2 regions of the Bacillus sp. GW823-FHT06A10 genome follow, and region 2 is predicted to be linked to the other one. Evidence: riboswitches for the same ligand, from Rfam matches in the RefSeq annotation. Region 2 holds a riboswitch; the other holds the start of a gene.
What was found. Region 2 has a riboswitch for cyclic di-GMP ahead of AC1Q8M_RS01675 (SpaA isopeptide-forming pilin-related protein). Riboswitches for the same ligand answer to the same signal wherever they lie in the genome.
Positions count from the first base shown of each region.

Region 1: another riboswitch for cyclic di-GMP. It lies ahead of AC1Q8M_RS24475 (methyl-accepting chemotaxis protein); the one in region 2 lies ahead of AC1Q8M_RS01675 (SpaA isopeptide-forming pilin-related protein).

Region 1 covers NZ_JBXAHT010000004.1:146,151-151,475, forward strand. Annotated here, with positions in the region: gene thiE (thiamine phosphate synthase) at 1-645, shown strand, start outside; gene AC1Q8M_RS24470 (anaerobic C4-dicarboxylate transporter family protein) at 762-2,075, opposite strand; cyclic di-GMP riboswitch class I at 2,358-2,442, shown strand; gene AC1Q8M_RS24475 (methyl-accepting chemotaxis protein) at 2,577-4,319, shown strand; gene AC1Q8M_RS24480 (non-ribosomal peptide synthetase family protein) at 4,457-5,325, shown strand, end outside.
Region 2 covers NZ_JBXAHT010000001.1:311,698-317,022, forward strand. Annotated here, with positions in the region: gene AC1Q8M_RS01665 (hypothetical protein) at 1-253, opposite strand, end outside; gene AC1Q8M_RS01670 (TetR/AcrR family transcriptional regulator) at 585-1,121, shown strand; cyclic di-GMP riboswitch class I at 1,294-1,386, shown strand; gene AC1Q8M_RS01675 (SpaA isopeptide-forming pilin-related protein) at 1,446-5,325, shown strand, end outside.

The sequences.
Region 1 (5,325 bases), on a different contig from region 2:
ACAAAGAAGATGTCTAAGTTATTACAAGTGTATTTTATTATGGGAAGTAATAACTGCACGAGGGATCCTCTAGCTGTATTGAAAGAAGCGTTAGATGGTGGAGTGACAATTTTTCAGTTTCGCGAGAAGGGGGAAGGTTCTTTAATCGGAGAAGATAGAGTGCGCTTTGCAAAAGAATTGCAGACGCTTTGTAAGGAATATAGTGTTCCTTTCATTGTAAATGATGATGTAGAATTAGCCATTGAATTAGATGCAGATGGTGTTCATGTAGGACAAGATGATGAAGGAATTACATCTGTTCGTGAAAAAATGGGAGATAAAATTATCGGCGTATCTGCTCATACAATTGAAGAAGCACGCTTTGCAATCGAAAACGGAGCAGATTATTTAGGCGTTGGACCTATTTTCCCAACGAGTACGAAAAAAGATACGAAAGCGGTTCAAGGAACGAAAGGATTAGCTTATTTTAGAGAACAAGGAATTACAGTGCCAATCGTTGGTATTGGTGGGATTACAATTGAAAATACAGCGGCAGTTATAGAAGCGGGTGCGGATGGTATTTCAGTTGTTTCAGCAATTAGTTTAGCTGAATCTGCATATGAAAGTACGAGAAAATTAGCTGAAGAAGTAAAGAGAAGTTTGTAGAAAAGGACATGTAGTATTTTAAGTGCTACATCGAGAAGTAGACTGCCCAAAAAATTTAAACAAACGTTTGATTAAAAAAACACAAACCTTTTTAAATAAAGGTTTGTGCTTTTTCTTTAAAACATAATTGAAATTAAGAGCATTCCAATTCCGATAGAAGTAAATGTTGCAATTAAGCCTGGAATCATAAAGCTATGATTTAATACGTATTTACCAATACCTGTTGTACCGGTACGGTCAAAGTTAATGGCAGCAACGATTGTCCCGTAGTTTGGAATGAAGAAATATCCGTTTACTGCAGGGAACATCGCAATCAGTAGTGCTGGTGGAATACCAAGGGATAGTCCAAGTGGCATTAAGGCACGTACTGTTGCTGCTTGGCTGTACAGTAAAATAGATAGAATGAATAGTGCGATGGCAAATAGCCAAGGTGCACTTGTTACTAAATGCTGAATGGATCCTTGAATCATATTTAAGTTTCCATTAAAGAAAGTATCTCCCATCCAAGCGATACCGAAAATAGCAACAACTGCTGTTGCTCCTGCTTTAAAGACGTTACCAGACACAATGCTTTCTACATTTGGTTTACAGAAAATAATAATAAGAGCCGCGATAGTTAACATAACCATCTCAATTGTGTTCGGCATGGAAAGACGGGCTAACTTCCCATCAACTATCCATCCTGGACGAAGTGCTTCAAATGAACCAAGAAGTACAACAAGGAAGGTTCCTACAAGGAAAAGGATAACTGATAATTTTGCGCCCTTTACACCTACAAATTCTTTTTTCTCTTCAAGCTTAGGAATCATTCCTTCTTTTAATCGTTTTAAGTATTCAGGGTCTTCATTTAATTCTTGTCCCATCTTACTAGCAACGAATGCTGCTAACATACAAGCAATGAAAGTAGAAGGAATACTCACTTTTAAAATATCTAATAAAGTGATTTTATAGTCAGCTAACATTGCTAAAAGAGCAACTGTGGCAGCTGAAATTGGGCTAGCTGTAATTGCTTGTTGAGAAGCGATTACGGCAATCGACATTGGGCGTTCCGGTCTAATCCCCGATTCACGAGAGACTTCTGCAATAACAGGAAGTACAGAATAGGCAACGTGACCAGTACCTGCACATAGTGTGAATAAATAAGTAACAATTGGAGCAAAAAAAGTAATACGCTTTGGATTTTTTCGTAATGCCTTTTCAGCTAGATGAACAAGATAGTCCATTCCTCCAGCAGCTTGCAAAGCACCAGCAGCAGTAATTACTGCCAAAATCATAAGCATTACATCGATAGGAGGCGCGGTTGGTTGTAAGTGGAAGACAAAAACGAGTATTGCCATACCAACTCCACCCATTACTCCTAAACCAACTCCGCCTAGGCGTGCACCAATAAAAATACAGAGTAACAAGGTAAGAAATTGTAGCCAAAACATGATAAACTACCTCCGAAATTCATTAGTTAAGATATATTCGAATAGTTTAATTTGAATGAAAATTAAATAAATACCCGAAGAAATCCTTGTTGTTTATACATTTTTTATTATATAACACAAAAAAAGTAACATTCACGTACTTTTTGAAATTATTTTGAAAAAGCAATGCATCGAAAATTTGTATTTATATCTCTAAATAAGTAGACATTTTGATTTATATGTTGTAATCTTTGAAAGAGAATAAATTAATTCTCATAGAACTCCCATATCGTTCAACTCGTTCAGCGAGAAAGGCAAACTGATGGAAACATGAGGACGCAAAACTACAGGAGCTAAGGTCGAAAGGCTACGCTAGCCAGTTACCGGACGGATAGGGTTGGTCTTGGCCAATGCTTTTACATTGGCTTTTTTTTATTCTCGAACATATTGAGAAACATTTTCAAACAAAATATTCATATATTTTGTTTTTTTGTTTATGTTAATTAAGGAAGGTGGATATTAATGAAAAAATATTGGCATAAGTTATCGTTCCTTCAAAAGAACGTCTTATTAACCGTATTAGTTATTTTGACACTTGTTGGAAGTATGGGTGCACTAAGTTTCAACATGTTTCAAAATAGTATGATGTCTTTATTTGAAAGGCAGTCTATTGAAACAGGAGAAATAGTATTGAAAAAATTGGATGTAGAATTAGTTAGAGACATGGCGAAAGATCCTACAGCCGAAAAAGTGAAAAAAGAAAAGTTAACAGAGAAATTAGATGAAGTGTCAAAAGAATTGAAAAGTGTTGGACAAACGTATGTTACAGGAGCAAAGCCGAATGAAAAGCGAGAATTACAACTCGTTGGTTTGACTACAGAGTTAACAAAAGCGTTCCCTATAAAGCCGGGAGATTATTATGAACAACCCGCTCATTGGATGAAGGCATACGATAAAGTCATTGATACGAAAAAGGCCCAAATGACAGAAGTATATGAAGATGAAATAGGTTCGTGGGTGACAATATTAGAACCAATTACAGATGGAGAAAACAATATTGTTGCAATTATTGCGGCTGACTTAGATGCTTCCATTGTTCCTATTACAAAAGAGAAGTTTATGATACAGGGCTTACTCTTTATCATTATTTCATTAGCGATTGCGACTATTACTCAATTCTTTATCGTGCGTCACTCATTAGCGCCATTAAAAGATTTACGAGAAGGGTTACGTAAAATTGGTGAAGGTGACTTGAGTATTAAATTAAAAGAAAGACCAGATGATATTGGAATTATTAATGTTTATTTCAATAACACGATTGAAAAGTTTAAAGGGATTATAGATAAAGTAAGGCAAACTGCTGAGCAAGTTTCTTCTTCTTCACAAGAATTGTCGGCGAGTACAGAGGAAAACAGCATGGCAGTTCAAGAGATTGCAAGTTCTATTGAAGGTTTAAGAGTAGGGGCACAGTCTCAAAAAACTTCAGTACAACAATGTTTAGGGATTGTACATGGAATGGAAGATAAGGTAGAAGAGATAACTGGGGCTGCGAAACAAGTTGCGGTTGCTTCTGAAGGTATGGAGCAACATTCAATTGAAGGTAATGAAGTGATTGAACAAATTATTAATCAAATGAGTTTAATTCAAAATGCAGTACAAGATTTATCTTCCATCATTTATTCGTTAGAAACAAGGTCAAAAGAAATTAGTGATATCGTAACTGTAATTACAGGTATTTCAAATCAAACAAATTTATTAGCTTTAAATGCTTCTATTGAGGCTTCACGTGCTGGAGCAGCTGGGAGAGGGTTTGCAGTTGTTGCTGATGAAGTACGAAAATTAGCAGAACAAACGGAAGCGTCTGCTAAAGATATAGCGAAATTAATTGGTGAAACACAAGCTGAGACAGAAGATGCTGTAGTTTCAATGCAAAAAGGTTCAAAAGAAGTAGAAACTGGAATTTCACTTGTTCAAAGTAGTGGAGATTTCTTCGAAAAAATCTCCAAATCAGCGCAATCTGTTACAGATCAAGTAAAAGCTGTTTCGGGTAATTCGAGTGACATTTTACAAAATAGCCAGAATATCGTTCAAGTCGTAAATGAATTATCACATATTGCAAATACTTATGCCAACAGCAGTAGTAATGTTGAAGAAAGCATGAAAGAGCAAGAAATATCAGTACAAGATATTGCAGAATTAGCGACTTCTTTAAGTTGGCTTTCTCAGGAATTACAAGAGCTTATTGGTGAGTTTAAAAGCGAATAAGGAGAAAGTTCAATTCTAATCAAAGGGGATATCTCCGCTACTGATTATGAATTGAACGAATCTGCCCGTTAATAAGGGATGAAAAAGGTGTGAATTTTCACACCTTTATTATATTTAAGAGAGGAATTTACATAAATATGAAATTAGCAATTTCTTATAATGAGATGGTAAAAGAATTTTTAGGGAAAGTAGAAGGAAGTATTAAAATACCTAAAGATGTGCAAGGAACGGAACTTAGGATAAAAAGGAAAACTGAACTATTTCCAAATTTGACTCACATTGTAGATTTAATAGGAGCGACTGCAACGTGGTTATATCATATTTCTAAAGAAAAACATATTGTCGTGCTTTATCATGTAAGAGGAAGTTTATTTCCAATTACTATTGAAGTTTCTAATTTTCTCTCCTATGAAAGTTTGAATTTACAGATTGAAGGGCAACTGGAACAAATTAAAGAAATGAATGAGGAAGAAATAGAAGAGTTTCAAAACGGTAATACATTATATGAAATGTCACCTATTATTATTGGTGAAACATATTATGAGCTACAAGACACGAGTACATTACAATTTGTATTTAGTAAAAATATGCAAAGTGTAGAAATAATATTTAATAGTATTAATTGGAAAGAAACAACGATTACTCGTTATGTACAGCAAATACAAGGTGTTTTAATTAGTGTATCTAAAAATAAGAATAATCATATAAATAATTTTAATATTATTACAGAGGCCGAGATGGCACTTTATAGTCAAGTGAATGATACGAAAGCGGTATATCCTGAGAAAAGTATCATCGATATGTTCTATAATACTGTTACTCAATTTCCAAATCGTATAGCTTTATCTTCAAGGGAAGGTACTTTAACTTATGAGGAGCTAAATAAAAAAAGTAATCAAATAGCTCATATGTTAATTAAAAACGGCGTCCAATTAGGAGACTATGTTGGAATATTTATGAAACGTAGCATAGACACAGTAGTAAGTATGGTAGCTATATTAAAAGC
Region 2 (5,325 bases):
AAATACCTAACACTATAAATAAAGGAATACCGATTTTTAATTCGTGACTTCCTTTTATTTTTCTATAACAAAATTCGCCTATTAAACAACCGATAAGAACAGGAATACTTCCAAGAATTGAAAGCATAATAATAGATACCCAAATCGGCCCCCATGAATCCGCATAATTAGGAACGCTTGTATACTGTAAAACATTCACAATGATAGAAAAAAACAATAAGCATATTAAATAACTAATAGAAAATTTTTTCAATGGAATCATCCTTATAAAATTTCACTTTATTTTTATGAAAATATAAACCTCTTTAAATTATAGATTAGATGTATAAGGATAATCAATTTTTATACATTTCGTGTTTATGGATATATTTTCGATGAATATAAAAGTATAGATGTATAGTCAATGTTATGTATTTGATGTTATCATATTGAATGATATGGAAATTTTTAATGGAATAAGTAACTAAAAATTCAAAGGTAATGCAGCTTTTGTTGTATAAAGAAAATACTTAGTAGTAATCAACAATATTAAAAATAAGATTCGTATTTATATAAATTTAGTAGAAATGGGGTTTTAAAAAGGAATGAGTATCAGCATAACGCGGCAAAAGATTTTGGCGGCCGCTTCTCAAATTGTGCAATGTAAAGGGGGTGCTAAATTAACCTTAGAAGCAGTGGCAAAAGAGGCGGGTGTAAGTAAAGGTGGATTATTGTATCACTTTGCAAATAAAGAAGCTTTAATAGAAGGTATGATAGTCAGAGGGATAGAGGATAATGAGGGCGCTATTTACAATAAAGTAGCGGAAGACTCAGAGAGGAAAGGGAGATGGGTTCGCTCTTTTGTAGAGGAAAGATTAAGTAATGAGAGAAGAACAGAAGAGTTGTCTAGTAGTATGATGGCAGCATTCATGTTAAAACCTGAATTACTTGAGCCATTACAACAATCATTTCAGCAACTGCAAAAGAATATAGAAAACGATGAGATAGATTCAGTTTGTGCAACAATTATTAGATTAGCAGCAGATGGATTATGGTATTCGGAATATTTAGGGGTTGGCAGACTAAGCCCCGAGTTAAGAGAAAAAGTGATTCAAGCTCTTATTAGTAATTCATATAAATAGAATATACGAACTATATAATGCGAAAACAATTCACCATTACTTATTTAATGTAGTGGTGAATTGTTTTTTTTATTAGAAAAATAGAACAATTTTATAGAGTATTGAATTATAACCGTCCAGACGGTATAGTAATATTTGGTTTAAGAGGAAAATGAAACAAAAAAAGAATAAAAGATATTTTTAGCACACTATTCGAAAGGATAGGCCGCAAAGCTTAGAGTCTACGGTAATACATATTGGTTACTAAGATCGTCTGGTTGCACATTTTTGATGCAACCGGACGGTCTTTTTTTGTTATATAAATATAAAAAATAGGAGGGAACTATGCAAATGAAAAGTACTAAAAGGCATATGTCAATGGTTTCATTAGTTTTTCTAGTATTATTTTCAGTGCTGAATGTGTGGGCTCCAGTTATTCAAGCTGCTGTGATGAAAAGTCCAGTGGACGAAATTAATATTTCCCGTACTGATGGCACGACATCTGAACCGTATCAAGCCTCAGATGGTATGAAAGTAGAAGTGAAGTGGTCAGCTAAAGAAAAAATAAAAAGTGGAGATCAATTCACAATTGATATGCCAAAAGAGTTTCGAAAAGACCTTATGAATATGAGTTTTCCTTTAAAAGATGCTGAAGGAAAAACAGTTGGTACATGTGAGATGAAAAAGGGTCTATTAACATGTACTATGGGTGATTACGTAGAAGGAAAGAATAACATTAAAGGTTCTTTATTCGTAGAATTCTACTTTGGTCTAGAAGCATATGATGGTGTTAAAGAAATTCCATTAGAATTTAACGTTGATGGTCAAATCGTCAATAAAGAAGTAAATGTAAGTAATACGACAGAGAGACCGAAGCCACAGCCCAATACAGATAATCTATTGAAATGGGGTTCTTATAATCAAGAAGATCCTTCGATTGCTGATTGGCTTGTATATGTAAATGCAACTGGGACAGAAATGCAAGATCTTAAATTAACAGATACATTAGGACCTGGGCATGAGTTAATTACAGACAGCGTAGTATTAGAAGAGGCTGTATTTGAAGATGGTTATGCACCAACAAATATTAAGCCAGCAGATTTATCTAACATTAAAATAAATGCAACGAAGACTGGATTTACAATTGAGTTTCCAGACAGTTCAAAAGGTTATATTTTAAGATATAAAACAAAGATTACTAATCCTGCTGCAAAGCCTCATAAAAATACTGTGAAATTAGAAGGTAAAAATATTAAAACTGAAGAAAAAGTAGGACAAGTATTCGTAAGTGGTGGAGGGGGAACCGGTTCAGGTGACGATAATCCACCTAGCATTGAAAAAAATATAGTTGATGAGAATGGCAAGTTTGTAGAGAATGAGCAGTTAACACAAATGGATCAAGTTATTCAATACCAAGTTGGTACACATATACCGAACGATCCTCCTAAATACACATCTATGGTAATTAGTGATGATTTAGAAGATGTTTTAGAAGTATTAGAGGCAAAGGTGTATGATCAAAATGGCCAAGATATTACTTCTAAAGGAACGTTAAATATAGATAAACAAAGAAGTGAAGTAACATTTACATTTGGTGAGAGTTTTGACTATAAGTCATATGAAGACCAGATAATTAACCTTAGTATTAAGGCGAAAATTAAAAATAATGCAGACTTATCTTCTTACGTAGATAAGAAGATTCCTAATAAAGCGGAATTACATTTTGATGATAAAACATTAACATCAAAAGAAGTAACTATTACGCCGCCTGAAGCTCCAAAAGATGGTACAGTATCGCTTCATAAAATAGATTCTGAGAATCCGAACAAAGGGTTAAAAGGTGCCGAATTTGAAGTTCGAAATAGTGCAAATGAAGTTGTTGTAAAACTGAAAACGGACGAAAAAGGTTTTTCAGTACCTCAAACTTTAGCTCCTGGGACGTATAAAGTTTATGAAACAGTAGCACCAGAAGGATATCAAAAATTAACAAGCCCAGTAGAGGTTACACTTCAAGCTGGAGAAACAAAAACAATTGAAATTAAAAATACTATGCAAAAGGGTCAAATTGAAGTAAAGAAAATTGATTCGGAAAATGGTGAAAAACCATTAGCAAATGCAGAGTTTGATATAGTAAAAGACGGTGTAGTAGTCGAACATATTGTTACAGATAAAGATGGTAAGGCAATCTCTAAACCGTTAGCACCAGGAAAATATATTTTAAAAGAAACAAAAGCACCTGAAGGCTACCAATTAAAAGAAACAGAGTTCGAAGTAAATGTAACAGGGGACGGCATATTCCCAATACAAGTGGAAAATGCAATGGTAGACAAAGGTAATATAGAAATTACAAAAGTGGACAAAGAAAACGGGGCAGTATTAGCCGGTGTCGAATTTGAAGTCCAAGATGAGAAAGATGACGTAGTAAGAAAAGTAGTAACAGATAAAGATGGAAAAGCAAACGTTTCAGATCTATCAGTAGGAAAGTACAAATTAGTAGAGACGAAAAGCTTACCAGGTTACAAAAATCTAGCAGAACCAGTACTATTTGAAATTACAAAAGGTATGACAAAAGCTTTAGTAATAAAAGTAGAAAATGAGCAGTTAGACAAAGGCTCAGTAGAAATTACAAAAATAGATAAAGATAGTCAAAAAGTATTAGAAGGCGTAGTCTTCGAAGTGCAAGATGAGCAAGGAAAAGTAGTAACAGAAGTAAAAACAGATAAAGATGGTAAAGCAAAAATCTCAGATTTATCAGTAGGAAAGTACAAATTAGTAGAGACGAAAAGTTTACCTGGCTACAAAAAGCTAACAGAACCAGTATCATTCGAAATTACAAAAGGTATGACAACAGTCCTATCATTGAAAGTAGAAAATGAACAGTTAGATAAAGGTTCAGTAGAAATTACAAAAGTAGATAAAGACAACAAAAAAGCATTAAAAGGCGTAGTCTTTGAAGTGCAAGATGAAGCTGGAACAGTAGTAAAGGAAGTAAAAACAGATAAAGATGGAAAAGCAAAAATCTCAGATCTATCAGTAGGAAAGTACAAATTAGTAGAGAAAGAAAGTTTACCAGGCTATAAGAAACTAACAGATCCAGTATTATTTGAAATTAAAAAAGGCATGACTGAAGTTCTATCATTAAAAATAGAAAATGAAATGGTAGATACGGGAAATGTAGAGATAACAAAGATAGATAAAGATAATAAAGCACCGTTAGCGGGAGTAACATTCATCGTCCAAGATGAAAAGGGGAATGAAGTTACAAAAGTAACGACAGATAAAGATGGAAAAGCAAATGTTTCAGATTTACCTGTAGGAAAGTATGAATTAGTAGAGGTAGAAAGTTTACCTGGTTATAAAAAGCTAGAAAAACCAGTATCATTTGAAATCAAAAAAGGCATGACCGAGGTTCTATCATTAAAAGTAGAAAATGAAATGGTGGATACAGGGAATGTAGAGATAACAAAAATAGATAAAGATAGTAAAGCTCCATTAGAAAATGTTGTATTTGAAGTACGTGATTCAAAAGGAAAAGTAGTTGCGAAAGTAAAGACGGATAAAGAAGGAAAAGCAAACGTTTCAGATTTACCTATTGGGAAGTATGAGTTGGTGGAAGTAGAAACATCGGCAGGATACAAACCACTAGAAAAGCCAGTTTCATTCGAAATTGAAAAGGGTAGAGTAACAGCGCTAAAGCTAACAGTAGAAAATGAATTAGTGGATACAGGAAATGTAGAAATTACAAAAGTAGATAAAGAAAATAAAGATGCTTTAGCTGATGCAGTATTTGAGATTCAAGATGCAGCAGGACAAGTAGTCGCTAAAATAACGACAGATAAAAAAGGACAAGCACAAGTTACTAATTTATCAGTCGGCACATACAAGTTAGTAGAAGTAAAGGCACCAAAAGGGTATAAACAATTGGTAGATCCGATTGCTTTCCAAATTGAAAAAGGCATGACAAAATCTCTTGCTTTAACAGTAGAAAACGAAATGTTAGACAAGGGAAATGTGGAAGTAACAAAAGTAGATAAAGATAGTCAAAAAGTATTAGAAGGCGTAGTCTTCGAAGTTCAAGACGACAAAGGAAAAGTAGTAACAGAAGTAACGACAGATAAAGATGGAAAAGCAAACGTTTCAGATCTATCAATAGGAAAATACAAATTAGTAGAGACGAAGAGCTTACCAGGTTACAAGAAGTTAACGGAACCAGTATCATTCGAAA